DNA from 3 places in the Sphingomonas sp. 4RDLI-65 genome. Region 3 is predicted to be linked to each of the others. Evidence: riboswitches for the same ligand, from Rfam matches in the RefSeq annotation. Region 3 holds a riboswitch; each other region holds the start of a gene.
The links. A riboswitch is a leader RNA that binds a small molecule or an ion and turns the genes downstream of it on or off. The one in region 3 is predicted to bind cobalamin.

Region 1 (10,407 bases), on a different contig from region 3:
GCCAGCGCCGCGTTGCGCGCGTCGGTGTCGATGGCCGCGTCACGCCGTTGATCGACAATGTCGCGGGCGGCGGGCTCGATCGGCCCTATACCGGCGGCGAGTTCTCGGTCTCGAAGGGCGGCACGATCGCCTATACCGGTGGTGATGCGAGCGCACCTGCCGACGTCTGGGTGCTGGCAGGTGGCAAGCCGCGCCGTCTGACGACGCTCAACGCGGTGCTGGCCGGATCGAAGGCGCTCGCACAGGTGCGCAAGATCGCGGTGACCGCGCCCGATGGTCGCCCGATCGACGCATGGCTCGCCACCCCGCCGGGACGCGTCGCGGGGCAGCGCGTGCCGCTGATCCTCGAGATCCACGGCGGACCCAACGCCGCCTACGGCCCCGGCTTCGCGACCGACATGCAGCTCTACGCTGCGGCCGGCTATGCGGTGCTCTGGACTAACCCGCGGGGCTCGACCTCCTATGGAGCCGAGTTCGCCAACCTGATCGACAAGACCTATCCCGCCGCGGATTACGACGACCTGATCGCCTCGGTCGACGCGGCGATCGCGGAGGGCACGGCCGATCCCGACAATCTGTTCGTGACCGGCGGATCGGGTGGCGGGCTGCTGACCGCGTGGATCATCGGCAAGACCGACCGGTTCAAGGCCGCCGCGACGCAGAAGCCGGTGATCAACTGGATCAGCGAGGCGCTGACGATGGACAACACGCTGTTCACCTCGCGCTATTGGTTCACCAAGCTGCCGTGGGAGGATCCGATGAGCTATTGGAATCGCTCGCCGCTGAGCATCGTCGGCAACGTCAAGACGCCGACCCTGGTGGTGGTCGGTGGCGACGATTACCGGACGCCGGTGAGCGAATCCGAGCAATATTATGCAGCGCTCCAGATTCGCGGCGTGCCGACCGCGCTGGTGAAGGTGCCGGGCGCAAGCCACGGTGGCCTCGCCGCACGCCCGTCGCAATCGGCGGCAAAGGCGTCGGCGATCATCGCCTGGTTCGATCGATACCGGAAGCCGGCCACAGCAATGGCGGCAGAAACACAGGGAGCAGCACGATGACGATACGGTATATGATGCTGGCCGGCGTGGCGCTGGTCTCGACGGCGGCTGTCGCGCAGGTCCAGCCTCCGCGCGTGGCGAAGAAGCCGTTCCAGGTGACGTCGCCCAACGGCGCGCGCGAGGACGATTATTACTGGCTGCGCGACGATACGCGGAAGAACCCCGAGATGCTTGCCTATCTCGCCGCGGAGAACGCCTATGCCGATGCGCAACTTGCCTCGCTGAAGCCGCTCCAGGCCAAGCTGTACGAAGAGACCGTCTCGCATATCAAGCAGGACGACAGCTCGGTCCCGTATGCGAAGGACGGCTATTATTACGGCTCGCGGTTCCAGACCGGCGCGGATTACCCGATCCTGGAACGCCGCAAGGGCAGCCGCACCGCGCCTGCCGAAACGCTGTTCGACGAACCGGCGATGGCGAAGGGCCACAGCTTCTTCGCGCTGAGCGACTGGGCGGTGAGCCCCGACAACGCCCGCGTCGCCTGGGCCGAGGATACCGTCGGGCGGCGCCAATATGTGCTCAAGGTGAAGGACCTCGCGACCGGCGCGACGATCGCTGACACCGTGTCGAACATCGAGCCCAACGTCGTCTGGGCCGACGACAACAAGACGGTGCTCTATGTCGAGAAGGACCCGGTCACGCTGCGGGGGTACCGCGTGAAGGCGCATGTCCTCGGTACGCCCGTGGCGAGCGATCGGCTGTTGTACGAGGAGAAGGACGACACCTATTCGATGGAGGTCTCACGCACCGCCGACGACAAGTTCGTCTGCATCGGCGTGAGTAGCACGGTCAGCGACGAGCAACGCTGCGCACCCGCCGTGGCACCGACCAGCTTCACGATCGTCGCACCGCGGGCGCGCGAGTTCCGTTATAGCGCGGATCATATCGGCAATCGGTGGATCATCCGCACCAACAAGGACGCGAAGAACTACAAGCTCGTCACCGTCGCCGACGCCGATCTGGCCAAGGGCATTGCGGCGTGGCGCGACCTGACGCCGGCCAGCGACACCGTCTTCATCGAGGGGTTCAAGCCGTTCGACGGGTTCGTTGCGATCGACCAGCGCGAGGGCGGCAACCGGATGATCCGGGTGCTGAGCGATGCGGGCAAGTCGACCGCGGTGACCGCTGACGAACCCGCCTATCGCATGTCGCTCGACGTCAACGAGGAGACTGCGACGCCGTGGGTCCGCTACACCTACGGCTCGCTCGTCACGCCTACCACCACGTATGAGGTCAACGCGAAGACCGGCGAGCGCCGTGTATTGAAGGTTGCGCCAGTGCCGGGCTACGACCCCGCGAAATACGTAACAGAACGGGTCTGGGCACCCGCGAGAGACGGCACGCGGATTCCCGTGTCGCTGGTCTACGCCAAGGGCACCAAGCGCGACGGCACCGCGCCGCTCTTCCAATACGCCTATGGCAGCTACGGCATTTCGAGCGACCCCGCCGTCGATCCCGGCCGGATCGGCCTGCTCGACCGCGGAATGGTCTATGCGATCGCGCATATCCGCGGCGGGCAGGAGATGGGGCGCGGCTGGTATGACGACGGGCATCTGCTCAACAAGAAGAACAGCTTCACCGACTTCATCGACGTCACCCGCTATCTCGTCGCGCAGAAATACGCCGCCAAGGACCGCGTCGCGGCGATGGGCGGCAGCGCGGGCGGGCTGCTGATGGGCGGCGTCGCGAACATGGCGCCGGCCGACTACAAGCTCATCATCGCGCAGGTGCCGTTCGTCGACGTGGTTACGACGATGCTCGACGCGTCGATCCCGCTGACGACCTTCGAGTACGACGAATGGGGCAATCCCGCGCAGAAGGCGTCCTACGATTACATGCTGAGCTATTCGCCATACGACAACGTCGAGGCGAAGGCGTATCCGGCGCTGTATGTCGGCACCGGGCTATGGGACAGCCAGGTGCAATATTACGAACCGACCAAGTGGGTCGCCAAGCTCCGCGAACTGAAGACCGACACCAACCCGCTGCTGTTCCGCGTCAACATGGAGGCGGGCCATGGCGGCAAGTCGGGGCGCTTCGAGCGCTATCGTCAGAATTCGGAATGGCAGGCGTTCATGCTGCAACAACTCGGCATCGCGAAATAGCACGCCCGTTGGCACGCGACCGAAAGCAGGGTACCGATCGCGCAGGATGCGGCTTCCAGCCGTTTCCCGTGATCGCGTCGGTGCCCGGAAGGGCTTGATTGGGAATGCGGTGCGGACGGTTCGCCGTCCTATGCCGCGGCTGTCCCTGCAACTGTAAGCGGCGAGCGAGACGCACGAGCCCTCTCCGCGAGGGCAGCCACTGGGCCGCAAAGCCTGGGAAGGCGTGCATCGAGCAACGACCCGTGAGCCAGGAGACCTGCCGGCGTCTGGTCGCTCTTGTCCCGGTCCAGGGGGTGGCCGAGGCACGGTGAACGCCGCCTGCGTGACACTGGCTGAGCGACGACCATGTGGCGGGGGCCGCATCGGCGTCGTGCGTCGGCCGCTCATGGCGTCCGGTCGTCGTATGTCCCGGCCGTTCGCGGCAGGCCCCGGTCCTCGTCGGACGCTGCGGGGTTTGTGCATGACGACTACAACACGTGAAAGACCGGTGGGGGTTTCGACCCGCAAGCGCATCGGCTGGCTGTTCGCAGGCCTGGTCGCGGCCAATATCGCCGCCTGGGGCTGGGCGTTCTCGCTGTTCCACGCGCAACCGCTGATGCTGGGCACCGCGCTGCTCGCTTGGGGGCTGGGCCTGCGCCACGCAGTCGACGCGGACCACATCGCCGCGATCGACAACGTGACGCGCAAGCTCATGCAGGACGGCCAGCGCCCGATCGCGGTCGGCTTCTGGTTCGCGATCGGCCATTCGGGGATCGTGCTGATCGCGGCGGTCGCGATCGCGCTGACCGCCAGCGCATTGTCGCAGTTCGAGGCGTTCAAGCAGGTCGGCGGCGTGATCGCGACCGTCATCTCGGCCGTGTTCCTGTTCACGATCGCGGCGATGAACCTGATCATCTTCCGCTCGGTCTGGCGCACCTTCGGCCATGTCCGCGGCGGTGGGACCTATGTCGAGGAGGATCTCGACCTGCTGCTCGGCAACCGCGGGCTCCTTGCCCGGCTGTTCCGCCCGATGTTCCGGCTCGTCACGCGCAGCTGGCACATGGCGCCGCTCGGCTTCCTGTTCGGGTTGGGGTTCGACACCGCGACCGAAGTCGCGATCCTCGGCCTCTCCGCGAGCCAGGCTGCCGACGGTCTCTCGATCGGCGTCGTGCTCGTGCTCCCGGTGCTGTTCGCGACCGGCATGGCGCTGGTCGACACGGCAGACGGCGTCGTCATGCTCGGCGCGTACGAATGGGCGTTCGTGAAGCCGATCCGCAAGCTCTACTACAACATCACCATCACGCTGATCTCCGCCATCGTCGCGATCGCTATCGGCGGCATCGAGACGCTCGCGCTGCTTGGCGCAAAGCTGGGCCTGACCGGCGGCATCTGGGACGCCGCGTCGACACTCGGCGAGAACTTCAACGGCCTCGGCTTCGCGATCATCGGCCTGTTCGTCCTCTGCTGGGTGCTGAGCTTCGCGATCTACCGCTGGAAACGCTTCGACGAGATCGAAGTCGTGCACGGATAGCTGGCGGCGTGCCGGAAAGTCCTCTAACCCACCCCCGAGGCTCGGTTGTACCGAACCTCACAGATCGCGCCGGTGCCCGAAAGGGCTTGAATGGGAATGCGGTGCGGGAGGCTTCCTCGCAATGCCGCGGCTGTCCCTGCAACTGTAAGCGGTGAGCGAGACGCACACGTCCTTCGTTTCGGAGGGCAGCCACTGGGTGCAAACCTGGGAAGGCGTACGTCGAGCCTCGACCCGCGAGCCAGGAGACCTGCCAGCGTAACGGTCGCTCTTGCCTTGATCCAGGGGATGGTCGCGGCACGGTTCTCCGTCTGAGCGACGAACGCGTGCGGCCGAAAGGTCGCGCGTGCGTGTGCTCGAAGGAGAAGTAGAATGTCCGACCGTTCGCCCAATCTGGCCAAGGTCCCCGTCACCATCGTCACCGGCTTCCTGGGCGCCGGCAAGACCACGCTGATCAGCCACCTGATCCGCAACGCCAACGGCCGCCGTCTTGCGGTCGTCGTCAACGAATTCGGCACGCTCGGCATCGACGGCGACATCCTCAAGGGCTGCGCGATCCCCGATTGCCCCGCCGAGAACGTCGTCGAACTCGCCAATGGCTGCATCTGCTGCACCGTCGCCGACGACTTCATCCCGACCGTCGAGACACTGCTCGCACTCGACCCGCGCCCCGACCACATCCTGATCGAGACGTCCGGCCTTGCGCTGCCCAAGCCATTGCTCAAGGCGTTCGACTGGCCCGCGATCCGCTCGCGCATCACCGTCGACGGCGTCATCGCGCTCGCCGATGCCGAGGCAGTCGCCGCCGGGCGTTTCGCCCCAGACGTCGCCGCGCTCGACGCCCAGCGCGCCGCTGACCCCAGCGTTGATCACGAGACGCCTTTGTCGGAGGTGTTCGAGGACCAGCTCGCCTGCGCCGATCTCGTGCTCCTGACGAAGGTCGATCTCGCCGGTCCCGAAGGCGTCGCCAAGGCGCGCGCCGTCATCGCCGCCGAGTCCGCACGTCCCCTCCCGGTCATCGACCTCACCGACGGCATCATCGATCCCCGCGTGATCCTGGGCCTCAACGCCGCCGCCGAGGACGACATCGCCAGTCGCCCCTCGCATCACGACGGCGAGGACGATCACGAGCATGACGATTTCGACAGCGTCGTCGTCGAGTTGGGCGAGATCGCCGACCCCGCCGCCCTCACCGCGAAGATCGAAGCGCTCGCCCGCAGCGCCGACATCCTCCGCGTGAAAGGGTACGCCGCCGTCACTGGCAAGCCGATGCGCCTGCTCGTCCAGGCGGTCGGCGCGCGCGTCCGCACGCAATATGATCGCCTCTGGCGCGCAGGCGAACCCCGCCGCACGCAACTCGTGGTCATCGCCGAGCACGACCGCATCGACGAGGCCCGCATCAAGGCCGCGCTGGACGCCTGAGCCCCGATGCACGTCGTCTTCCGCGAGACCCACGGGCTGGAGGAAAGCGCGGTCCCGCAGGACCTCGCCCAATCCCCCGCGGATCTCGTCGTCCTGTCCTTCTCCGACGGCGACCTCGGCGCGTTCGCCGCGGGCTGGAGACGTGCGGATGCGGCCGGAAGCCGCCTCCCGTCGCTGCGTCTCGCGAACCTGACCGCACTCCAGCACCCGCTCTCGGTCGACACCTATGTCGAGCAAACGCTGGCCGGCGCCAAGGGCATCCTGATCCGGCTGATCGGCGGCCGCTCCTACTGGAGCTACGGCCTGCAACAGGTTGAGAACCTCGCGTGGGAGAAGGGCATAGCGCTCGCCGTCCTCGCAGCAGACGGCCGCATCGACACGCGCCTCGACGCCGCCTCGACGATCCCGCTGTCGACGCTGCGCCGCTTGGCGCATCTCTGCGACACCGGCGGCGCGGTCGCGGCGCAAGCGGCACTGGCCCAGTTCGCGCTGGCCGCCGGTTGCTACGCCGGCCCGGTCAGCGGAGTCCGCGCGATCGCCGACGTCGGCGGCTGGCAACCGCACGACGGCGTAACGTGCCCCGCCGCGTTCGCGCTCAACGCGCACCGCCCCCGCGTGCTGGTCGTCTTCTACCGCTCCTACCTGACCGCCGCAGACCTCAACCCGATCGAAGCGCTCCACGCCGAACTGACCGCGCGAGGTTTCGACGTCATCGCCCTCTTCGCGCCCTCGCTCAAAGCCCCCGACGCAGCCGGCTGGCTATCTCGCTGGGTCACAGCCCTGAAGCCCGCCGCGATCGTCAACGCCACCGCGTTCTCCGCCCGCGGCGCCACCGACACCACGCCGCTCGACGGCGCCGACGTCCCCGTCTTCCAGATCGCGCTAGCCACGTCCGACCGCGCAGCTTGGGCCGGCGCCACCCGCGGCCTCTCGCCCGCCGACCTCGCCATGCACGTCGTCCTTCCCGAAGTGGACGGCCGCCTCTTCGTCGGCGTCGCCAGCTTCAAGGAAGCCGCGACCAGAGACGGCGACCTAGAATATACCCGCCGCGAACACCGCGCTGACCCGGCACGCATCAACGCCATCGCCGCGCGCATTGAATCCTGGACGAAACTCGCCAGCAAACCCGTCGCCGACCACCGCCTGGCGATCGTCCTCTCAACCTACCCAGGCAAGGCATACCAGATGGCGCACGCCGTCGGCCTGGACGCGATCGCCTCCACGCAAGCAATCCTCGCCGACCTAACCGAAGCCGGGTACGCGATCATGCCCGACACCAGCGATCTTGCGATGTCCCGCATAAACTGGCCGCTTGCCGAGTACCGCAGAGCCCTCGCGCACTTGCCCGAAGCACTCCGTAGCGATCTCCTGGAAACCTGGGCCGACCCGACCGAAGACTTCACCTTCACCGCGATCGACCACGGCGGCGCGCTCGTCGCCCTCCAACCCGAACGCGGCCGGACCGAGCAGCGCGCTGAGGAGTATCACGACCTCTCCCGCTGCCCCTGCCACGCCTATGTCGCCTTCTACCTGTGGCTCCGCACGCGCGGCACCGACGCGCTGATCCATGTCGGCGCGCACGGCACGCTCGAATGGCTCCCCGGCAAGTCGGTCGCTCTGTCCGACGCCTGCTGGCCCGAAGCGCTCACCGGCGCGATGCCCGTCATCTACCCGTTCATCGTCAACGACCCCGGCGAAGCGGCGCAAGCCAAACGCCGCATCGGCGCGGTCACGCTCGGCCACGTCCCGCCACCGCTCGAACGCACCCGCACCGGCGCCGGCCTCGGCCGTCTCGAAGCACTGCTCGACGAATTCTCCAACGCCGACGGTCTCGACCCCGCACGCCGAGACCGCCTGCAACGCGACATCCGCGACGAAGCCACCGCCACCGGCCTCGCGGTAACGCTGGGCCTCGACGACGCGCAGTCCCAAGCCGAGGCGATCACCCGCATCGACACCTTCGTCTGCGATGTGAAGGAGAGCCAGTATGGCGACGGCCTCCACATCTACGGCTGCGGCGAGCACGGCGAGGGCGAACGCGCCGGGCTCCTGTCCGCGCTCCAAGGCAAACGCGTCGCACCTGGCCCCTCCGGCTCCCCGTGGCGAGGCCGCGCCGACGTACTCCCGACCGGCCGCAACCTCTACACCACCGATCCGCGCGCAGTGCCTTCGCGGGCCGCACATACCCAGGGCGTAAAGCTCGCCGACGAACTCGTCCGCCGCCACTTGCAGGACCACGGCGACTACCCCCGCAACCTCGTCGTCGACCTATGGGCTTCCGCGACGATGCGGACCGCAGGAGAGGAGTTCGCGATGGCGCTCCACCTGCTCGGCGCGGAGCCAGTGTGGGACATGCAGTCGGACCGCGTGACGGGCGTCGAGATCCTGCCGCTGGCCAACTTCGACCGCCCCCGTATCGACATCACGCTGCGGGTCTCCGGCCTGTTCCGCGACGCCTTCCCGACACTCTGCACGATGTTCGGCCAGACCGTCCGAGCGCTCGCTGCACGCGATGAACCGGCCGACTGGAACCCCTTCATCGGCAAGCCCGTCAGCGCTCGCGTCTACGGCCCCGAACCCGGCCGCTACGGCCTGAGCATGGGCGACGCCGCCGAAACCTACACGCCAGAGGCTCGACTGGAAGCTGGCCAAGCGTGGCTATCCGCCTCCAGCCACGCGCTCGACGACGGCCACGACAGCTTCGACCCGACCGGCATTCGCAACCGCGTCGCCGCCGCAGACGCCTTCGTCCACGTCCAGGACCTGCCCGAAACCGACCTGCTCCTCGCCGCGGACTATGCCGCGCACGAAGCCGGTTTCGCCGCCGCGCAATCGGTCGCAGGAGGGAACGCCACGCTCTACCACCTCGACGCACGAGACCCGACCCAAGCCAAGGCCCGCCCGCTCAAGGAAGAGATCGCCCGCGTCGTCCACGCTCGCGCCGCAAACCCACGCTGGGTCGACGGCATGATGCGCCACGGCTTCCGCGGCGGCGCGGAGATCGCCGCCACGCTCGATCACCTCGGCGCCTTCGCGCACTTGGCCAGCGCGGTCCGCCCCGAACTGATCGACCTCTATTACGACGCGACGCTCGGCCGCGACGACGTCCACGCTTTCCTCGCCGAAGCGAACCCCGGTGCGCTGGCGGCAATGCAGGCGCGGTTCGCAGCGCTCCACGCCGCGGACCTGTGGCCGACCCGCCGCAACTCGATCCTCGCAGCGCTGGACCTGCCGGCATGACCGGGTTCGTCGTCAAGGGCTGGTGCCCCGACGCATGGCGCCCGATGATGGCCGGCGACGGCCTGCTCGTTCGCGTCCGCCCCCCGCTCGGTCGCCTGACCCGCGCGCAACTTCTGGGCCTTGCCGAAGCCACGACGCAGCACGGCAACGGCCAGATCGACGCCACCAGCCGCGCCAACCTCCAGATTCGCGGCGTCTGCGAGGAAAGCTGGCGTCCGCTGATCGACGCGCTTCTCGACCTCGGCCTGATCGACCGGGACCAGACCCAAGAGACGCGCGCCAACATCCTCGTCGCGCCCGACTGGCGCGCCGGCGACGACACCCACCGCATTGCCGAAGAGCTGCGCACCCGATTGTCGGAGCTGCCGGATCTTCCCGGCAAGGTCGGTTTCGCGATCGACGCCGGCGCCGCGCCGATGCTGCAAGACGCGCCCGCCGACTTCCGCATTGAACGCGCCGCGCCCGGTCAGTTGATCCTCCGCGCAGACGGTCGCGAGCTCGGCACGCTGCTGTCGCCCGGCACCGAAGTTGACCGCCTGATAGCGCTTGCTCGATGGTTCGCGGACACCGGCGGCGCCGCGAGCGGTCGCATGGCACGACATGATGCGCCTCTCCCCGATTGGGCTGCCGGCATCACGTCCTCCGCGCCATCGGCGTACAGGCTCCAACCTGGCCGGCACCCTCTCGGCGTCGCGCTCGGCCTGCCATTCGGTCGGGTCTCGGCGACGGCACTGACCCGCTTCCTCGAAGCTGAAACTGCCGTCGAGGGGATTTGCCTGACACCCTGGCACATCGCGATCTGCGAAACGGCTGCCAAGCTCCCCGTGCAGCCGGACCCCGCCGACTTCATCACCGACCCATCTGCGCCGATCCTGCGCGTAGATGCCTGCGTAGGCGCGCCGGCATGCGCGCAGGCCAGCGTCGAAACCCGCGATCTCGCGCGCCACCTAGCCCCCCACGTTACCGGCCGGCTCCACGTCTCCGGATGCGCCAAAGGATGCGCCCGCGCCGCCCCCGCCGACGTGACGCTGACCGGGCGCGACGGTCGCTACGACCTCGCCTTCGACGCGCGCGC
Region 2 (10,407 bases), on a different contig from region 3:
CCTGCGGGAGATAGCCGATCGCGCGGGCGCGGGCGCGCGGGTCCATCGTCGCGACGTCCTGCGTGTCGAGCCGGACGCTGCCCGCGCTGCCACCGACGAGCGCGGCGGCTGCCTTGACCAGCGTGCTCTTGCCGGCGCCATTGGGACCGAGGATCGCGGTGACTCGGCCGGGGCGGAGATGCGCGGACACGTCGTGAAGGACGGTGCGCTTGCCCAGCTTCACGCGCAGCACGTCGACGATCAGATCCATGCGCGGCCCCGTTCCTTGACCAGCAACCCGAGAAAGAACGGCGCGCCGATCAAGGCCATCGCGACGCCGAGACGGACTTCGCCGGCGCCAGGGGCGAGGCGGACGAGGCTGTCGGCGGCGAGCACAAGCGCCGCGCCGCCTAGCGCCGAAGGCAGCAGCAAGGCGCTCGGGCGGTGGCCGAAGATCGGGCGCAGCAGATGCGGCACGACGAGGCCGACGAAGCCGATCACGCCTGTCACGGCGACGCCTGCACCCACTACGAGCCCGGTGCCGAGCACGACTAGCCACCGGACACGCCCCATCCGTATCCCCAGCGACCGCGCCGCCACCTCGCCGAGCGACAGCGCATCGAGCGAGCGGCCGGTGAGCATCAACAGGACGCCGCCGAGCAGCATCGGCGGCAGTGCGAGCTTTATGTCGGTCCAGCCGCGGTCGGTCAGCGCGCCCATGATCCAGTCGATCACCTCGGCGACCGCATAGGGATTCGGCGCGATCGAGATCAGGAACGCGGTCAGCGCGCCGGCGAGGCTGGCGAGTACGGTGCCGGCGAGGATGAAGGTGATCGCGCTCGGCGACCGCCATGTCAGCGCGGCGAGCAGCGCGACCGCGCCGCCTGCGCCGAGCATCGCGGCGACGAAGATCGCGGGTCCCGAACCGAGGCCGAAGATGATCGCAGCGACTGCGCCAAGTGCTGCGACCGACGATATGCCGACGACGGCGGGGTCGGCGAGCGGGTTGCGGAGATAGCCTTGCAGGACTGCTCCCGACAGCCCGAGTGTGGCGCCGAGCACGAGGCCGAGGACCGCGCGCGGCAGGCGGAGTTCGAGGATGATCCACCAGCGCGGGTCGCTCGAGAACCAGGCGTCGAGCGGCACCCAGACTTTGCCGCAGCCGAGCGACAGGCCGAACAGGAGGATGACCAGCAGGCCGAGCCCGATGAGTTTGGGCGTGCGGGTCATCAGAACGCCTCCTCGCTCATACCAAACACCGCCGCCACCCCGGCGAAGGCCGGGGCCCAATTGGGGGACGATCGTGACGGCGTGCAGCGCTCCATTATTTCCACCATTCCAATTGGGCCCCGGCCTTCGCCGGGGTGGTTTTGGTATGGGTGTCGCATCACAGCCTTGCCCTGATCGCGGCGAGGTGTTCGAGCGCGGGCGGAATGGTCGGGCCGCCGCAGTTGATCAGGACGCGGGGGAAGACGGCTTGCGGCGTACGCGGCAACAACCGACGGCGCAGCGCGGTGCCGCGGCTGGCGCGTTCGGGGGCGATCACGATCGCGGGGGGCTGCGTCACGATCGTCTCCGCCGAGAGCGTGCCGGTATGCGTCAAGCCGTAGCTCGCGGCGGCGTTGCGGAAGCCAACACGCGTCATCATCTCGTTCAGCAACGTGCTCCCCCCGGTTGCGAGATCGCCGCTGATATAGAGCAACGCGCTCGGCGACAGTCCATCCGTCCGACTCCAGCGCGCCACCGCGCGATCGATATCGGCGTTGATCCGCACGCCACCCGCGGGCGCACCGACCGCGTCGGCGATCTGCTTCACCTGTGCCTGGCTCTCCGCGATCGAGTCCGGGATACCGAGCAGCAGCGTCTTCAGCCCGGCCCGCGCGTAGGCCGCCTGGGTCGCCGGCGGCGTATACGTGCTGGCGATGACGAGATCGGGGTGGAGCGCGATCACCTCCTCGGCGGTCCCGGCGATTCCGCGAAACCGACGCGCGACGTCGAGCGGGATCGAGGTCGCGGACGGATCTTGCGAATAATGGCTGATCCCGGCGATCCGCGATGCGGGCAGGATCCGGACCAGCACCGAATCCACGCACGGATTGGTCGAGACGATCCCCCCGCCACCGCCCGCTCCGGGGGATTGCGCGCAGCCCCCGAGCAGGAGCGCGAGGAGGATCGGCCTTCGCCTCACTTCAGCCGCAACCGCACGCCGCCATACGCCGCGCGACCGTAATTGCCGTAGCCCGCGACCGTCTCGTACCGCGAGTCGGTGAGGTTATCGACGCGGCCGTACAGTGCGATCTGGTCGGTGATCGGCATTTCCGCGCGGACGCCCGCCAGCGCATAGCCGTCGAGCCGCACGGTGTTGGCGGCGTCGTCGAAGCTGTCGCCGACCATCGTCACGGTACCGCCGACCGACAGTCCGAACGCGAACCGGTAATCGGCGTCGACGCTCGCAGTCTGCTTGGGACGGCGCGCGAGATCGTTGCCGAAATCGCTACCGATCGTGCGGTTCTCGGTGTCGATATAGCTGTAGTTCGCGGTCAGCGTCAGCGCGTCGACCGGGCGCAAGGCCAAGGTGAACTCGACGCCGTCCGCCTCGGCGCGGGCAATGTTGTCGTAGACGCCGAACGGGCGGTCGACGCAGATCGAACCGGCGGTCGTCTGCTCTGCAGGGCTGCAATCGCGGAAGTCGATCTGGTTGCGCGTCCGGCGGTTGAAATAGGTCACGCCTGCGCGGACCCGGTTGGCGAGGAACGCCTGCTCGACACCGACGTCGAAGTTGCGCGCGGTCTCCGGATCGAGGCCGCGATTCCCGTAGTCGGAGAAGAGCTGGTACAACGTCGGCGCCTTGAAGCCTTCGCCGTAGCTCGCGCGGACGGTGGTGCCGGTGCGCAGCGCCAGCGCGGCGTTTGCGCCGAACGTCGTGTGGCTGCCGAAATCGTCGTGATCGTCGTTGCGGACGCCGCCGGTGATCGTGAGGATGTCGAGCGGCTTGACGATCAGCTGGCCGTAAACGCTGTTGATGCCGGTATCCGCGAAGGTGAAGCCGTCGTTGAAGCGGCTGTTCTCGCGCTCGACTCCGGCGACCACGCGGACCTGGTCGAACGGGCGGAAGTCGCCCTGGTATTCGTAGCGTTCGCTGCGGCCGCGGCCGATGAAGGTCGGATCGCTGCCGAAGCTCGGGTCGTAATTGTCGCGGTTGATGTCGGCGATCGTGAACGCGACGCGGTTGTTGATCCGACCGTCAGCGAAGTTCGCGTGCAGCCCGGCATAGCCGTAAGCCTCGCGCGTCTTCGAATATTCGGGCGTGTCGGCGAGCACGTAATCGGGGGCCGGGAAGCCGTCGATCTCGACGCGGCTGTCGGCGAAATAGCCGCGCAGGTCGAGGCCGATGCCTGGTGCGAACTCGACGCCCACCCGTCCGGTTGCGCCATATTGGCGATAGCCGTCGCGCTCGGTGCCGCTGGCGGCGGACGAGATGCCGTCGGTGCGCAGATAGCCGCCGGTCAGCGAGCCCGATACCGGCCCGGACTTACCCGACACGCCTGCGCTCGCGAACACGCTGTCGGCATAGCCATATTCGGCGTTGGCGCGAGCTTGCACGCCTTCGGTCGGTGCGGCGGTGATGATGTTGACGACGCCGCCGATCGCCTGGCTGCCCCACGGCACCGAGTTCGGGCCGCGCAACACCTCGATCCGCTCGACCGAGCTCGACAGCAGATTGCCGAAGTTGAAGCCACCGCCGGTCGACGACGGATCGTTGACGCGGACGCCGTCGATCACGACGAGCGTCTGGTCCGCCTCTGCACCGCGGATGCGGACGCTGGTCAGCGCGCCGACGGTGCCGTTGCGCGTGACGGTGACACCGGGCGTGGTCGCGAGCAGATCGGAGACGACAACGGTCTGGCGGCGCTCGATCTCGGCGCGGTCGATGACGGTGATGGCCTGGCCGATCTCGCTGGCGGGCTGTGCGACGCGGCTCGCAGTGACGACGAGTTCGGGAGCATCGGTATCGGGGATGGTCTGGGCATAAGCAGGCGCTGCGATCGCCGCGGCGCCGAGTAGAAGGAAGAACTTCGTCATGGGGTACGTCCTGGCAGAACCGCCCACGACCATTCGGGAGCGGCAGACGTCTCTCGCTCGAGGAAGCCCGGCTGAACCGGAGCACTCGTCCGCGCCGGAGCACCCGCCCGCGCAGTGGATCGACCGTGAAAGGCAGGTTTCCTGGCTTCCGGGTCGCCGCGCCCACCCCGCCTTCCCAGGTCGAAACCCAGTGGCATATCGGGGTGGCCGCTATCCGGTCACAGTTGCGGGTACAGCGCCGGTCTTGCGGATTTGGATCGTGACGACCCGGCCCGCGCACCGACTTCCCTTTTGATCCCGTCGCCGGGACCCTTCACGAGAGCGGCATTAGTCGCGCGTCGTGCACGGGTCAACGCGGGGAACGCTCTACAGTCGTTCCCGCCAAGGGGGTGCGCTGGGGTAAGCTGGCTCACCGTCCACAGCGCGACCCCGGCGGAGGCCGGGGCCCAGTTGGCAAGGTCACAGTAACGAAGGACCGCGCTTAGTTAGCGACGTTCCCCAACTGGGCCCCGGCCTCCGCCGGGGTGGTGGCGTGTTGGTCAGGACGTCGCTTTCCCTTCCTTGTTCTCCCGCGAAGGCGGGAGCCCAGACTGGATCCCCGCCTTCGCGGGGAAACACGCTGTCTTCGTTTCCCTCAATGGAGAAGTATCACCGAAGCCCGTACCGCAACCCCACCCAGATCGTCCGCGGCGTGGCCCGTTCGACTATGTTCGCGCCACTGATCCCCGCCTCGATGCGCTCGCCGAACAAATTCTCCCCGCGGACCTCGGCCACCAGCGACCGCATGATCGGCAGCGCGGCATACGCATCCAGCGTCGTCGCGGCCCCAAGCACCCGCGTATTCTGATCGTCGTCGAACTGCCGACCGATATGCCGCACGGTCAGCGACAGCGCCGCCGCATCGTGCCGCCAGTCGACCGTTCCCGACACCTGGTCACGCGGGGTCTGCGCCGGTTGCAAGCCGTCCAGAGCGGCGGTGATCCCCGAACCCTCGACCTTCGAGTTCGTGTGCGACCACGATGCTTGCACGCCCAGCGGACCCGGCCGATACGCCGCATCCAGTTCGAACCCATGCGCGCGGATCGCATCGAGATTCTGGCGGACGCGGTAGGTCGCGACCCCCGGCAGCACCTGCGGCGGGTTGGTCGTTGTGACGTTGGCGATCGCATCCTTCAGCCGGTTGTAGAAATAGGTCGCGGCAATGCTGACCCCCGGCGCAGGCGTCAGGGTGACGCCACCCTCGACCCCGGTCAGCCGCTCCGGCGATAGCAACGCGTTCGCCGCAGTCGCATCGTTGCCGACACGGAACGGCCGATACAGTTCGTTGAGTGTCGGCAGTCGCCAGCCCCGATACCCGGCAGCGCGCAGCGTAATCGCTTCGACCGGCTGATACGCCACGCCCGCCCGACCGGTCGTCTCGCTGCCATCGCGATCCGCATAGCGCAGATTGGTCAGCGCCGCCCCGCCGGCCAGCGGCCGTTCCGTCAGATAGCCGCCATCGATCGACCACCAGTCGACCCGTCCGCCAAGGCTGAAGGTGAAGTCGCCCGCCACGAGGCTCCCATCCGCGAAGACACCGGTCGTCGTGGTGCCGCCGCCAGCCTCGCGCCGCCGCGTCGGCGCCGCGTTGACGAACGTATAGAGTTCCTGCGTCTTGCCGCTCACGTCGCGGATATCCGCCCCCAGCCTCAGCGTGATGCTCTCGCCGAGCGGCGGCGCGATCTCGATCCGTCCGCCCAGCCCGGTGGCAGGCGTATTATACTGGTTCAACGACTGGATCGCGGTCGTCCGCGCGGCATTGATGCTGTTGAAGCTGCTCGCGAACGCCCGTGTCTGCAGATACGCCAGCGCCGAATACCCCCAACGCCCGCGCCCGATCAACCGGACGCTCGCATCCGCCCCCTCGCTCTTGTTGTCGGTAAAGTCGCTTCCCCGGTCGCGCCGATCGGTGAATGCGCTCGCATTCATCTGCAATTCGGTCTTCGCGCCGATCCCGACAACGGTCCGCAGCGCGCCCGACGCCTGCTCATACGGCGCGGCCCGATCGACGATCCCGCGGCTCTCCTCGACGGTCGGCGTAAAGCCATCCCCGCGCGCGTAAGCCCCCGACAAAGTCGCGAACCCCGACCCGCGTACCAGCGCCGCCGAGCCCTGCGCGTCGACCGAATCGCGGCTGCCATAAGCGACGCTGCCCTGGAACGGCGTCAGTTGATCGGGCGTCGCGCTCTCTAGTTCGACCGTCCCGGCCAGCGCGCCCGGTCCCTGATATCCACTGCCACCACCCCGCGTCACGCGGATGCGCCCGAGCCGCCCCGTCGCATAGGCCGGAAACGCGACCCAGCCGCCGAACGGGTCCGCCTGCGGCACGCCGTCGAAGATCAGCAGCGCGCGACTGGAGGCATTGCCGCCGATCCCGCGCAGCGAAATGCCCTGGCTGGTCGGGTTGGCGCTACGCGAGTCCGACCGCCGGAACTGCTGCAATCCGGCGACGTCGGCGAGCACGCTCTCCAGCCGATTGCTTGCATTCGCCTGGATCCGGTCACGCTCGATCGTGACGATATCATAGGCCCGATCGCCCGGCGCATCCGCCAACCCGCGCCCGGTGACGACGATCTCGGGCGCAGGCTCGGCAGATGGCGTGGCGGGCGGCGTGGCGGGCGATTGCGCCGAGACCGCGGTCGAGGACAAAAGGAGGGCGAGCATGGAGGCGGTTCGAATCATGCGCGGCGCATGCCAGCTTTCGCATTTTTTTCAAAAGCTTCGAATGGTCGGAATGCGACGTGTTGGGCGATGTCGTGAACGGGAAATAGGTCGTCGCGTCGTTGTCGCGCGCGGCGCGGCGCAACTGGCCGACCTTTGACGAGATGGCGAATTCGCCGCGTGCTTGCTGGCGAGCAAGCACCCGAAGTGGCGTTCGGCCAGGCCGAAATCGGTAGGCGGACGATAGCACCGTTGTACCATAGCGCGCGCCTCTCAGAGTCCTTCGAGGTGCTTAACTCTGAAACGAAGCAGTTCTTCCCGAACGCCAGAACGATGCCGACAGGCGGGGATGCCACCCCGCCCGCCGTCCATAGATCAGCCGCCTATCGATCAGGCAAGCGTCAGGCCGACATCGACATTGCCGCGCGTCGCGTTCGAATACGGGCAGATGTCGTGCGCCGCATCGACCAGCGTCTGTGCCTGCTCCCGATCGAGCCCGGGAAGCGTGACGGTCAGGTCGGTGGTGATGCCGAAACCACCCGCAGCGCGCGGGCCGATGCCGACCTTGGCGGTGACCGCGACGTCGTCGGGCACCTTCACCTTCAGCTGCTGCCCCGCGACCTTCAGCGCGCCGATGAAGCAGGCGGAGTAACCCGCCGCGAACAGCTGCTCGGGATTGCTGCCGTCACCGCCCGCACCGCCGAGTTCCTTCGGCGTCGACAACGCGACGTCGAATCGGCCGTCCTCGGATCTGGCATGGCCGTCACGCCCTCCGGTTGCGGTGGCGGTTGTGGTGTACTTGACGTCGATCGACATTACATATCTCCATAACGTTTATTGCGATAAGATATTTAGGAAGAGAGTGGCGGCCTGTCCAGCATTAGTTTGCCGCGATAAGCATTATCGTGCTATTGCGAGTGCGAAGGAGTTCTGCCGTGCCCACCCCCCTGCCGCTGGACGACCAGCTCTGCTTTTCGCTGTACGCCGCGACGATCGCGATCAATCGCGCCTACAAGCCTGTGCTCGACCGGCTCGGCATCACCTATCCGCAGTTTCTCGTTCTCCAGACGCTCAACGAGACCGACGATGGCCGGTCGATCGGCGCGATCGCCGACCGGCTCGCGCTCGAACCCAGCACGATCACTCCGCTCGCCAAGCGGCTCGAAGCCGCCGGGCTCGTCACTCGCATCCGCAATCCCGCGGACGAACGCCAGGTCCGCGTTCGCCTGACGGAAGCGGGCAAGGCATGCTGGGCGGAAACCGGCTGCCTCGGCGCACTGATGGTCGAGCGTACCGGCATGACGCCCGATCGGCTGGCAGCGCTGAATGCCGAAGTGGCCGCGCTGCGCCGTGCGCTGGCGGGCGAACGGAGCGTCACGCAGTGACCGCGTTACGCTGAAGCCACCCAAGATACGCGCGGCGTTGTTCTAAGCGTAGCTGGCATACCGCGACGCGAGGTCGCGGATCGCGGTCACGATCGCCAGCGTCTGGGGTAGATCGAACACGTCGCTCACCCCGTTCGGCGTCGCGTCGGCAAAGGGCGGGTTGGTGAGGATCATCGTATAGGCGCCGGCATCATCGCCCGGCGGATGAACAACAGATAGGTGAGCTGTTCGACGCCGGTCAGCGGGTTCGATACGCCTCCCGACCACATCGCATCGCGCAGCTTGTCGACCTGGCTGCAGATTTCACGGTTCAACACGGCAGTACCCCTTGGCCGTGTGTTGGCCGTGTGCGCCAGCCAATCGCTGTTCCAAGCTGTCCAGGCAAACCTTCGCGACCACCGCGCGGCAGATTGCCCGAAGACGGACGGCGCGATCGCGGATCAAATGACGGGACAGGAACGGTAGACCATGGAAACCGTCACGGATATGTCCAGGTCATGAAGCTGATCCTGACCGCCGCCGTCGCGCTGGCGACGCCCGCCGCTCCCGTTGCGGCACAGGTTGCCGCCCCCGTTGCGGCCCCCATTGCGGCCCAGCGCGCCGACGCCGTCATCCGCCACGTCACCATCGTCGATGTCGAGCATGGACGGGCAAAGGCGGACCAGGCCGTGGCCTGGCGCAACGGCACGATCGTCGCGGTCGGTGCCGATGCGACGATCGCGCGGCGCTGGCGGACCACGTCGGTCATCGACGGCAAGGGGCGCTACCTCATTCCGGGCCTGTGGGACATGCACGTCCACTTCGGCGGCGGGCCCGACCTGATCGCAGAGAACAAGGCGCTGCTGCCGCTTTACATCGCGCACGGCATCACCACGATCCGCGACTGTTCGGGCGACCTGCCGGACCAAGTGCTGGCATGGCGCGGCGAGATCGCGCGCGGCACGCTGTTCGGCCCGCGGCTGCTGACGTCGGGCGCCAAGCTGGAAGGCATCAAGCCGATCTGGAAGGGCACGATCGAGGTTGGCAGCCGCGCCGATGTCGACGCCGCCATCGCGCACGAGAAGACGGTTGGCGTCGATTTCGTCAAGATCACCGACAACACGCTCGATCCCAAGCTGTTCCTGTACGCCGTCTCGCGCGCGCGTGCCGCGGGCCTGCGCGTATCCGGCCATATTCCGATGCAGGATACCGTCGGCCAGGCGATCGACGCGGGCATCAGTTCGATCGAGCATCTCGATTACGCCTACAAGGCGGGCGTCAGGGACGAGGCGGACATCGCCGCCGATTTCGCCGCGGGGCGGATCGACCGGGCCGAGGCCAACCGCCGGATCGACACCGGCTTCGATCCGGCCACCGCGATGGCGGCCTATCGCCGCATGGCTGCAAAGGCCGTCTTCGTCACGCCGACGCTCAACATCAGCAGCATCACCGCGCATCTCGACGCAACGAGCCACGCGAACGACGCGTATCTCGCCTATATCGGCCCCGGCCTGCGCAAGACCTATGACTGGCGGGTCCAGCGCGCGGCGACTGCCACGCCGGCCGAGATCGAGGCACGCCATGCCCATTTCGATCGGGTCGCGGCGATCCTGCCGATGCTGAACAAGGCCGGCGTGACGATCATGGCGGGCACCGATGCGGGCTTCCTCAACAGCTATGATTATCCGGGCGTCGGCCTTCACGACGAACTGGCGCTGTATGTGAAATACGGGCTGACGCCGTCCCAGGCGCTCGCCTCGGCGACGCGCGTGGGCCCGGCGTGGTTCGGCGAGATGGCGCGCTATGGCGGCATCGCGCCGGGCAAGGCGGCGGACCTCGTGCTCCTCGACCGCAACCCGCTGCAGTCGATCGCCGCGACGCGCGCGATCCGGATGGTCGTGCTGCGCGGACGTTCGTACGATCGCGCGGCGCTCGACGGCATGCTTGCCGCAACGCGCGCGAAAGTCTCCGAATGGAACGCGGCTGCCAAACGGAATTGACAGGAGGCCTTTGCCGAGGCGCTTCGATTGTCCAGAATAAGCCAATTCGATCACGCCGGAAAAAGCGCGACCAACTATCGGCCTGCGGTCGCCACGACCGCCCGGGTCACGTCGCCCATCAGCCGCATCCGCACCGGGATCGGCTCGCGGGTGCTGGCGATCATCACGGAGACGGCATAGCGGTGCCCGTTGGGTGCGACGAGCAATCCGACATCGTTATAGCCGGTCGAGAGTGTATCGAGATCCTGCCCCGTCCCCGTCTTGTGCGCGAGCGTCCAGCC
Region 3 (10,407 bases):
GCGGGGGCTATCAGATGCTCGGCCGCTCGATCGCCGACCCGCACGGAATCGAAGGACCCGCCGGCACGATTGAGGGGCTCGGCCTGCTCGACGTCACGACGATCCTCACGCCAACCAAGACGCTCGAGCGTGTGGAAGGCCTCGCGCAGGGCGCGAGGTTCCTGGGCTATGAGATGCATATGGGCGAGACGACCGGCCCCGCGACCGTGCACCCCGTCGGCCACCGCGCCGACGGCACCCCCGAAGGCGCGACGAGCCCCGACGGCCTGGTATCGGGGAGCTACGTCCACGGCCTGCTGGCGCTTGCGGAACAGCGGGCTGCGTGGCTTGCGCGGATCGGCGTGAACGCGGTCGGGCCCGATCATGCGGCATCGATCGATGCGGCTCTGGACGCGATCGCCCGGGTCCTCGAACGCCATGTCGATCTCGATGCGATGCTCGCGTTAGCCCAATCGGCCGGCCACGGCGCCACCAATGGCGAGCGCGAGTAACAGCCCGGTCTCGACGATCTCGATCCCCGCCCCATGCGCATCACCGGTCACGCCCCCCAGCGTCCGCCGCAACCAAGCGGCGACGCCAAGGACCAGCAGCGGCGCAGCGAGCAAAGCGGGCACCGCGACGCAGGTGAGCATGAGCAGCATGCTCCAGCCGATCAGGTCGCGCGTGCGCACAGCCCCGGCGATTGCGGCCCCCAGCCCGCCGACCCTCAGTGGCGGCAACAGCACCGCCCAGGCCAGCGGCCCCATCCGCGCGACGAACGGCACGCAGGCGATCGTCCACCATCCGCTCGCGCCGACCGCATGCAACAGCACGAGCTTGGCGATCATCTGCGCCGCGATCGCGACGACGCCGAAGCTGCCGATATGCGGATCCGCCATCACCGACAGCAGCCGCGTCCGGTCGCCATGCGCGGCGCCGAGCCCGTCGGCGAGATCCGCCAGGCCATCGAGATGCAGCGCGCCGGTCACCGCGGTCCACGCCAGCAGCGCGGCACATGCCCCGGTCCACGGATCGACCAGGGCGCCGAGCCACCCCGCCGCGGCCACCAGCACGCCGATCGTTAGGCCGACGATGGGATAGAACCGGATCGCCTCGGCAAAGCCCTGCGGCGCCATCGTCACGCGTGGCATCGGCAGCCGGGTCAGGAAACCGAACGCGACGACCAGCCGCTTCATGTCGACACTCCGACAATCTGAACGGTGCGCGCTTCTCCCGGCCAGATGCGCAGCGACACCAGCGCGGCATAGGGGAGATGGAACGCCCAGAGCTGTCGCTGGTCGAACCCGCACAGTTCGGCGAGTGCCGCCCGGATGGCACCGCCATGCGTCACGACCAAGGTCGGGACCGGAGCCATGGTCGCCAGCGCTTGCGCCACACGGGTCTGCAAGATCGACCAGCGCTCACCCTGCGGCGGCGGCGCGGCGTCCGGGTCGTCGTAGAACCGCAGCAAAGCAGCCTGATCCACCGCGGCCGGGGGAAGCCCGTCCCAATCCCCGAAATCCAGTTCGCGCCACGACGGGTCGGATGTCGGGGACAGCCCAAGAGGAGCGGCGATGGCCGCCGCACAGTCCCGTGCTCGTATGAGATCGGACGATAGTATCCGAGCGAAGGTAAGACCGCGCGCGCGAGCGACGCATGCGGCAATCCCGCTCTCAGTCACCGGATCGTCGGTCCGCCCGAGCAGTCGCCCCTCGATCGCTGGCGCACCATGCCGCATCAGGTACAGCATGTGCGGCGCCGTCACGCGCCCGACACCCCGGCTTCCGCGAACGTCGCCATCCCGTCATGCGCCGCCAGCGCCGCCCTGACGAGCAACGTCGCGGTCGCCGCGCCGCTCCCCTCGCCCAGCCGCATCCCGAGCGACAGCAAGGGTTCAAGCCGCAACGCCTCGATCAGGCGCCCATGTCCAGGCTCGGCGGACACGTGCCCCGCGAGGCAGTGATCGAGGATATCCGGGCATGCCGCCGCAAGCGGTGCGATCGCCGCGCAACAGATGAAGCCATCGAGCATCACCGGCACGCCCGCGAGCCGGGCCGCGACCACGGCACCCGCGATCGCCGCCAGCTCCCGCCCGCCGAGCCGGCGCAGCGTCTCGAACGGGGTAGCGAGCCTGTCCTGATGGAGTGCGACCCCGGCCTCGACCGTCGCGATCTTGCGCAAGATCCCCTCGTCATCGACTCCGGTACCCGGCCCGACCCAGTCACGCGCCGGTCCGCCGAAGCTCGCGGTGCACAGCGCGGCAGCGCTGGTCGAATTGCCGATGCCCATCTCGCCCAACACTACGAGATCGGGCAAATCGTCGGTAACCGCCGCCGCGCCGGCATTGATTGCCGCCAGACAGTCGTCCTCGGACATCGCCGGCTCCACCGTGAAGTCCGCGGTCGGACGGTCCAGATCGAGCGCGACGACGCTCAATCCAAGCCCCGCTGCGGTCGACAGTGCGTTGATCGCAGCGCCGCCATTCTCAAAATTCGCGACCATCTGTGCGGTCACCGATGCCGGAAACGCACTGACGCCGCGTGCGACGATCCCGTGGTTGCCCGCAAAGATGATCGCGCGCCCACGATCGAGCCGCGGCCGCTCGCGCCCCTGCCAGCCTGCCATGAACACCGCGATATCCTCCAGCCGCCCCAGCGAACCGGGCGGCTTGGTCAGCACGCCCTGCCGCGCGACTGCGGCTGCGCGCGCCGCCGCATCGGCCTGAGGAAGATTGCGCAGCGCCGCCAGGAAGGCGGCGGGCGACGCGAATCCGCTCATTCGACCACGAACCCCTCTGGCGGGGTCCGGGTGATGAAATGGCCCTTCACGCCTTGCGGCCATTGCTTGAACGGTACCTGCCCGAACGCGCTTTCGCCATAGAGCCGCGCATAATCGAGGATGGCGCGGGCGGAGTCTTCGGTCGGCTCGAACCGGCCGAGCACGTATCCCACCTTGGCCGGCGCGCGGAGGTGGATGGTGCAGAAATCCTGGCACGCGAACAGGCACGGCATTTCCTGTACCGCGACCTCGGCATAGGCCGGATCGCCAGCCTGCACCGTGCGCAGCGCTTCGACCAGTCGCGCGCCGCCGCGCTTGCCGTCCGCATCGTTGCGGACCTCAGCGGAATGCCGACACGTGTTGCACGCGACGACTGCAACGCGGTTTTCGACCGGTTTCAGCATGTCCGCCCTCGCACGGACGCAAAACGAAATATCTTTGCCATGAAAACCCCTTCGGACAGTCGATTCCGCACCGCGCGATAGGGCAGGAGGCGCAGGCCTCCGGCTCTCGCGCGCGACGCGAAGCGATGTCGTCGCTCGGGGTGTTACCCGTCCGTTCGGCGCACCCTGGCCGGACGAAAGACGACCGCGACGGGCAGGTCTCCTGGCTCGCGGGTCGACGCCGGTCTGTGCCGCCTTCTCGGAACTCGCGTCCCAATGGCGTGTGGCACGGTGACTCGCCGCTTACAGTTGCAGGGGCAGCCGGGGTTCACCCGTTCCCATTTTCATTTCCCTGAGCGTTGCCGCCTCGGGAAAACCTGTCGCGGGAGGAGCGATAGGCGTACGATCGACGGTAGACAAGCAGCCTCTAATCCTCCCCTGACAGGGGAGGATCAAGACGTCAGAACTCCACCCCCGCCTGCGCCTTCACCCCCGACCGGAACGGATGCTTCACTTGCGTCATCTCCGTCACCAGGTCCGCCATCTCGATCAGTGCATCCGGCGCGTTGCGCCCGGTTATGACGACATGCGTCATCTCAGGCTTAGCCGCCAGCACCGCCAGCACCTCGTCGACCGGCAGATACTCATACCGCAACACGATGTTCAGCTCGTCGGCCACCACCATCGCATAGGACGGATCGGCGATCATCCGCTTCACCTCGTCCCACGCCTCGCGCGCCACTGCGATGTCGCGCGCACGATCCTGCGTGTCCCACGTGAAGCCCTCCCCCATCGGCTTGAACTCGCACAGGTCCGGGAACGCATCGAACACCGCCTTCTCGCCGGTCGCCATCGCGCCCTTGACGAACTGCACCACGCCGACCTTGCGCCCATGCCCGATCATCCGCACCGCCATGCCGAACGCGGCGGTCGACTTGCCCTTGCCCTTGCCGGTGTGGACGATGATCAAGCCCTTCTCGATCGTCTTGCTCGCGACGATCTTGTCGTGGACCTCCTTGCGCCTGGCACTCTTGGCATTCTGCTCGTCGTCGGTCCGCATGATCATGTCCTCTCGTCCTCCCGATGGCGGATCGCGCCGCGCGGCGCTAGAGCGTCCCCCATGCTCCGCATCACCGACCTCAAGCTCCCGCTCAACCACGCCGACGAAGCGCTCCCCGCCGCGATCCGCGATCGCCTGCGCGTCACACCGCGCGACCTGATCCGCTACACCGTGGCGCGACGCGCGCACGATGCCCGCGACAAGATGGACATCCAGCTCGTCTATTCGGTCGACGTCACGCTCAAGAACGAGGACACGGTGCTCCAGCGCTTCCGCAAGGACCGCCACGTCCAGCGCACCCCGGACACGGGCTATCGCTTCGTCACCAAGGGCGGCGCGAGCTATACCGGCCCGCGTCCCGTGGTCGTCGGCGCAGGCCCGTGCGGGCTGTTCGCGGGCCTGATCCTCGCGCAGATGGGGTTCCGCCCGATCATCCTCGACCGCGGCAAAGTCGTCCGCGAGCGCACCAAGGACACGTGGGGCCTCTGGCGCAAGAGCGTCCTCAACCCCGAATCGAACGTCCAGTTCGGCGAGGGCGGTGCCGGCACCTTCTCCGACGGCAAGCTCTGGAGCCAGATCAAGGACCCGCGCCATCTCGGCCGGAAAGTCCTGACCGAGTTCGTGAAAGCCGGCGCACCGCCCGAAATCCTGACGGAAGCACATCCGCACATCGGTACCTTCCGCCTCGTCACGATGGTCGAAAGCATGCGCGAGACGATCGAGGCGCTGGGTGGCGAATACCGCTTCTCGACCCGCGTCGACGGTCTCGACATCGTCGAGGAGGCGGGCACGCGCCAGCTCCGCGGGCTCCACCTGAGCACCGGCGACTATCTCGAAGCCAACCACGTCGTCTTCGCGGTCGGGCACAGCGCGCGCGACACGTTCGAGATGCTCCATGCCAAGGGCGTCCACGTCGAGGCCAAGCCCTTCTCGATCGGCGTCCGCATCGAGCATCCGCAGTCTTGGATCGACGAAGCCCGGTTCGGCCCCTGCGCGGGCCACCCCGATCTCGGCGCGGCGGCATACAGCCTGTCGCACCACTGCAAGAACGGGCGGACGGTCTACAGCTTCTGCATGTGCCCCGGCGGCACCGTCGTCGCCGCGACCTCCGAAGAGGGCCGCGTCGCGACCAACGGCATGAGCCAATATTCGCGCAACGAACGCAACGCGAACTCTGGCATCGTCATCGGCATCGATCCCGAGCGCGACTATCCCGGCCACCCGCTCGCCGGGATCGAACTCCAACGCCACTGGGAATCGCGCGCCTATGTCGCCGGCGGCTCGAACTACAAGGCGCCCGCGCAACGCATCGGCGACCTGCTCGCGAGCCGCGCCTCGACCGCGCTCGGCTCGGTGATCCCGTCGTACAAGCCGGGCGTACATATGACCGACCTGTCGGAGTGCCTGCCCGAGTTCGCGATTACGGCCTTGCGCGAGGCGTTGCCTGCGTTCGGCCGCGAGATTCCCGGCTACGACCACCCCGACGCCGTCCTGACAGGGGTCGAGACGCGAACCTCTTCGCCAGTGAGGATCACGCGCGGGGACGACTTCGTGAGCCTCAACACCCCCGGCCTGTTCCCGGCGGGCGAAGGTGCCGGCTATGCGGGGGGAATCCTCTCCGCGGCGGTCGACGGGATAAAGGTCGCCGAGGCCGTCGCGCTCAGCCTGACTGCATGACTGACGGGACTAACTTCCAGAATACCTCCCCGGCGGAGGCCAGGGCCCAATTGGGGGACGTCACTCACAGGGGACTACCCTACGTTACTGGGGCCGTCCCAATTGGGCCCGGCCTTCGCCGGGGTGGTCCGGGTGTTCGGTGGGCAGACGCGCGACCCAATTGGCGGTGAGCAAAGAAGCCATCCGCTAGCGTCGAAACTTCACTTCACCCAATCAGGCCGCGTCTTGATCAGCCACGCCCGCGGCAACCCCGTCGGCTTAGCCACGCCGTCGAGCCGCCGCGCACTCACCAGCGCCACGCGCTTCAGGATCATCTGGTCCTTGAACGCATCCATCCCGCCGCCGGTCGGCTTGGCGAGGATGCGCTTCACCACGTCCATCCCCGCAACGACGTGACCGAACGCCGCATACCCCGGATAGCCCGCCCGCGCGTCCATCGCCGGCGCAGGCCCGACGGTGATGAAGAAATTGCCGCCCGCCGACGCCGGGTTCATGCCCCGCGCCATCGAGATCGTCGCGGCGCCGTGCTTGATCCCGGTCATCGCGGTCGTTTCGAGCGGGAACGGCGGCAGGATGCGGCGCGCATCGGTGCGGATTCCCGCCTGGATGAAGCCGAGCTTCGGCGCCGATTTCTGCCGGCTCGCGCGGTAGAAGTCGGTCCCGTCGAACCGCCCGTCATCGACATATGCGAGGAAGTTCGCGGTGGTCTTCGGCGCATGGCGCGTGTCGAGCGCGAGCAGGATCGGTCCCTCCGAGGTCACGAGGCGGACGCGGACGATCCCCGGTTTCGGTCCTGCGCGGTTCGCCTGCTGTGCAGATCCCGCCGTGGCGAGCGCCGCAATGGCGAACAGCCCCATCATGATACGCCGCATCGTAGGTCACTCACGCTTTTACCGATGGAGGTCGGCTAGCGGTCGGGGTGCGGCGACGCAAGCGAGGGTGACCGAGTGTGGTTGATCGAAAGTACTTGCCACCCGGCGCTACACCACCCCGGCGAAGGCCGGGGCCCAATTGGGGGACGGTAATGTCGAAGGACCGTCTGCCGTTACTCCCGCCTTGCCAATTGGGCCCCGGCCTTCGCCGGGGTGGTATTGAACGATCAAGTCTGTTCGAACGCCTTCCCCTCAAACATAGCGCGGGATCGGACCCCATTGCGGTGTCTGGTCGGGCAAATCGACCATCGTCTCGTCGACGAAGCACCAGCCCCAGCCTTCGGGCGGGTCGTAGCCCTCGATGATCGGATGCCGCGTCGCCTGAAAATGCGCAGTCGCGTGGCGGTGCGGGGAATCGTCGCAGCAGCCAACATGCCCGCAGGTCCGGCACAGTCGTAGATGCACCCATTGGCTCCCCATCCGCAGGCAGTCTTCGCACCCTTTCGCACTCGGCTCGACCGCCGCGATCGTGTCCATATGCGTGCATCCGTAGCTCATCGTCCGCTCCGTTCCGCGGCGTCGGCCAAGGCCATATGGACCTGCGCGACCACCGCCGCGCCCTCGCCGACCGCCGCCGCGACTCGCTTGGTCGAGCCCGCACGGACGTCGCCGATCGCAAACACCCGCGCGCGGCTCGTCTGCAACGGCAGGGCCGCCATGCCGGTGATGATAAAGCCCTTGTCGTCGGTATCGACGCAGCCCTGCAACCAGCCGGCATTCGGATCGGCGCCGATGAACAGGAACAGATGGCGCACTTCGCACCGGCTGGTCGATCCGTCGATGCGATTGCGGAACGTCGCCGCGGTCAGCCCGGTCGCCCGCTCGCCCTCCAGCCCGACGATCTCGCTCCCGACATGCAGAGTCACGTTGGCCAGCGCGGCGATCCGGTCGATCAGGTATTTCGACATCGTCGCTGCTAGATCGCGTCGGACGATCAGGTGCAGCTGCTTCACGCGCGGCGCGAGGAACACCACCGCCTGCCCCGCCGAATTGCCGCCGCCGACCAGCGCCACTTCCTCGCCCTCGCACAACCGCGCCTCGATCGGCGACGCCCAATAGGAGACGCCCGCCCCCTCGAACATCGCCAGATCAGGAATGTCAGGCCGGCGATAGCGTGCGCCCGATGCGACGATCACGGTGCGCGATCGCACCTGCCGCTGGTCGGGCAGCGCAAGGATCAGCGGATCGTCCGCCGGTCGCGCATCGTCGCAATCGAGCCGGGCCACTTCCAGCGGAATGGCGATCTCGGCGCCGAACTTCAGCGCCTGGTTGAACGCACGCCCGGCCAGCGCCTGCCCCGAGATGCCGGTCGGGAACCCCAGATAATTCTCGATCCGCGCCGACGCGCCCGCCTGCCCGCCGATCGCGCGTTCGTCGAGCACGATCACCGACAGTCCCTCGGACGCGGCATACACCGCCGCCGCCAGCCCCGCCGGCCCCGCGCCGACGATCGCGACATCGTACACCGCCGCCGGATCGAGGTCGGGCGTGATCCCCAGGCATGCCGCCACCTCGACGTCGGACGGTCGTTTCAGGACTGTCCCGTTCGGACAGACCACCAGCGGCAGGTCGCCGTGCGGCACCCCGATCCGCTCGACCAGCGCGCGCCCCTCCTCGTCCGACGCGGCATCGAGCACGATGTTGGGATAGCCCGACCGCGTGAGGAAACCCTGCAACCGGACGATGTCGGGGCTGCCCGGCACACCGACGATGATCGTTCCGCCGCTGCCCTGCTCGATCAACCCGACGCGGCGCAGGATCAGCGCGCGCATGACGATCTCGCCGACGTCCGCCGAGCCGACCATCAACGCGCGCAGATGCGCCGGATCGAACGGCAGCGCGGTGCACCCGTCCGCGCCCGCGGTGCCGCGCGCGATCGACGGGCGGCCGGCCAGCTGGTTGACCTCGCCGGTGAGTTGCCCGGCGCCATGCGTCGTCACCGGCGCCTCGTGGCTCAGCCCGTCGCGCCGGACGACATCGATCGTTCCCGCGAGCACCAGCCATGCCGGCGCGCCCTGCTCGCCGATCGCATAGACGTCCTCGCCGGCGGCGAAGACGCGTTCCGGGCCGCTCGCAAAACGCTTGGCGGTCTCCATCTGGCCCGCGTCGAGCACCGGGAACATCTGGTACTCGCGGGCGGCGACGCTGCTCATGATCGCGCCGGCGCCGCGAGGCCGAGCAACAGCGTCGGGATCAGCTCGGACACGGTCGGATGGATCGGCACCGCCCAGCGCAGCGCCGATATCGGCTGGTCGGCGTTCATCATGTCGAGGATCCCGTGGATCGCTTCGTCGCCGCCGGTACCGAGGATCGCCGCCCCCAGGATACGCTGCGTCCCGGAGTCGGCGACGATCGTCATGAAGCCCTTGGTCTCGCCCTTTTCGATCGCGCGCCCGACCCGCGTCATCGGCCGCTTCGATACCAGGATCGGCCGCCCCGATGCCTCCGCCTCGGTCTGCGTGATGCCGACCCGGCCGAGCGGCGGATCGGTATACAGCGCATAGCCGGGCAACCGCTGGCTGACCTTGCGATCCTCACCATCGAGCAGGTTGGCGGCGACGATCTCGAAGTCGTTATAGGCGGTATGCGTGAACGCGCCGCGGCCGTTGCAATCGCCCAGTGCCCAGATCCCGGGGACGCTCGTTTCGAGCGTGTCGTCGACCACCACATAGCCCTTCGCATCGAGCGTGACCCCCGCCAGACCGAGCCCGAGATCGTCGGTATTGGGCCTGCGCCCGACGGCGAGCAGCACGTGGCTGCCGATCACCGACGGATCGCCTGCCTGGCAATCGACCGATACCGCGACGCCGGTCTCGTGCGGGGCGAAGGCGATGCAGTTCGCGCCCGTCCGCACCGTTATACCCTCGTCTTCGAGGATCTCGCGGATGGCCTGCGAGACGTCCGGGTCTTCGTGCCCGATCAATCGTTCGCCGCGCTCGATCACGGTCACCGCGGCACCGAACCGGCGATACATCTGGGCGAACTCCAATCCGATATAGCTTCCGCCGACGATCACGAGATGATCGGGCACGCGGTCCAGCGCCACCATGTCGGTATTGTCGAGATGCGAGACATCGCCGACGCCCGGCATGTCGGGCACGCTCGCGCGGCCGCCGACGTTCAGGAATATCCGCGGTGCCGTCAGTATCCGGTCGTCGACCGCGATCGTGTGCGGGCCGGTGAACCGCGCATGCCCGCGCAGGAAGGTGAGCCCCGCCATGCCCTCCAGCCAGCGTTCGTTGCTCGATCGCGCGTCCGTGACGACTGCCCGCGCGCGCGCCGCCACCGCCGGCATGTCGATCGAGACGTCTCCGGTCCGCACCCCGAAGTCGGCGGCGCGTCGGGCCAAATGCGCGGCATAAGCGCTCGCGACGAGCGTCTTGGTCGGCATGCACCCGGTATTGACGCACGTCCCGCCGACCAGCTTCCGCTCGATCAGCGCGACACGCATGCCCGCCGCCGTCAGCCGCCCGGCGAGCGGCGGCCCGGCCTGCCCCGCGCCGACGATGATCGCATCGAACGGCTCCTCCGCAACCGGCATTACAGCGCCCCGACGACCAGCACCGCCCCGAGGATCGCGACCGCATCCTCGATCAGT

Region 1: it holds a riboswitch for cobalamin, as region 3 does, so the genes downstream of both, VH567_RS00925 (HoxN/HupN/NixA family nickel/cobalt transporter) here and VH567_RS10100 (DUF1636 domain-containing protein) in region 3, are expected to answer to the same signal.
Region 2: it holds a riboswitch for cobalamin, as region 3 does, so the genes downstream of both, VH567_RS13745 (TonB-dependent receptor plug domain-containing protein) here and VH567_RS10100 (DUF1636 domain-containing protein) in region 3, are expected to answer to the same signal.

Annotation. Positions count from the first base shown of each region.
Region 1 covers NZ_JBCEBT010000001.1:229,956-240,362, reverse strand. The annotation lists gene VH567_RS00935 (prolyl oligopeptidase family serine peptidase) at 1-1,058, shown strand, start outside; gene VH567_RS00930 (S9 family peptidase) at 1,055-3,163, shown strand; cobalamin riboswitch at 3,225-3,441, shown strand; gene VH567_RS00925 (HoxN/HupN/NixA family nickel/cobalt transporter) at 3,624-4,673, shown strand; cobalamin riboswitch at 4,727-4,942, shown strand; gene cobW (cobalamin biosynthesis protein CobW) at 5,043-6,092, shown strand; gene cobN (cobaltochelatase subunit CobN) at 6,099-9,332, shown strand; gene VH567_RS00910 (cobalamin biosynthesis protein CobG) at 9,329-10,407, shown strand, end outside.
Region 2 covers NZ_JBCEBT010000006.1:33,060-43,466, forward strand. The annotation lists gene VH567_RS13730 (ABC transporter ATP-binding protein) at 1-250, opposite strand, end outside; gene VH567_RS13735 (FecCD family ABC transporter permease) at 241-1,209, opposite strand; gene VH567_RS13740 (ABC transporter substrate-binding protein) at 1,367-2,167, opposite strand; gene VH567_RS13745 (TonB-dependent receptor plug domain-containing protein) at 2,164-4,062, opposite strand; cobalamin riboswitch at 4,177-4,391, opposite strand; gene VH567_RS13750 (TonB-dependent receptor) at 4,711-6,765, opposite strand; gene VH567_RS13755 (organic hydroperoxide resistance protein) at 7,153-7,578, opposite strand; gene VH567_RS13760 (MarR family winged helix-turn-helix transcriptional regulator) at 7,698-8,147, shown strand; gene VH567_RS13765 (hypothetical protein) at 8,190-8,321, opposite strand; gene VH567_RS13770 (hypothetical protein) at 8,318-8,464, opposite strand; gene VH567_RS13775 (amidohydrolase family protein) at 8,645-10,126, shown strand; gene VH567_RS13780 (serine hydrolase) at 10,201-10,407, opposite strand, start outside.
Region 3 covers NZ_JBCEBT010000003.1:407,235-417,641, reverse strand. The annotation lists gene VH567_RS10120 (cobyric acid synthase) at 1-491, shown strand, start outside; gene cobS (adenosylcobinamide-GDP ribazoletransferase) at 444-1,175, opposite strand; gene VH567_RS10110 (histidine phosphatase family protein) at 1,172-1,729, opposite strand; gene cobT (nicotinate-nucleotide--dimethylbenzimidazole phosphoribosyltransferase) at 1,741-2,757, opposite strand; gene VH567_RS10100 (DUF1636 domain-containing protein) at 2,754-3,161, opposite strand; cobalamin riboswitch at 3,337-3,536, opposite strand; gene cobO (cob(I)yrinic acid a,c-diamide adenosyltransferase) at 3,601-4,206, opposite strand; gene VH567_RS10090 (NAD(P)/FAD-dependent oxidoreductase) at 4,261-5,877, shown strand; gene VH567_RS10085 (peptidylprolyl isomerase) at 6,078-6,749, opposite strand; gene VH567_RS10080 (UBP-type zinc finger domain-containing protein) at 7,002-7,307, opposite strand; gene VH567_RS10075 (FAD-dependent oxidoreductase) at 7,304-8,962, opposite strand; gene VH567_RS10070 (FAD-containing oxidoreductase) at 8,959-10,350, opposite strand; gene VH567_RS10065 (DUF4126 domain-containing protein) at 10,350-10,407, opposite strand, start outside.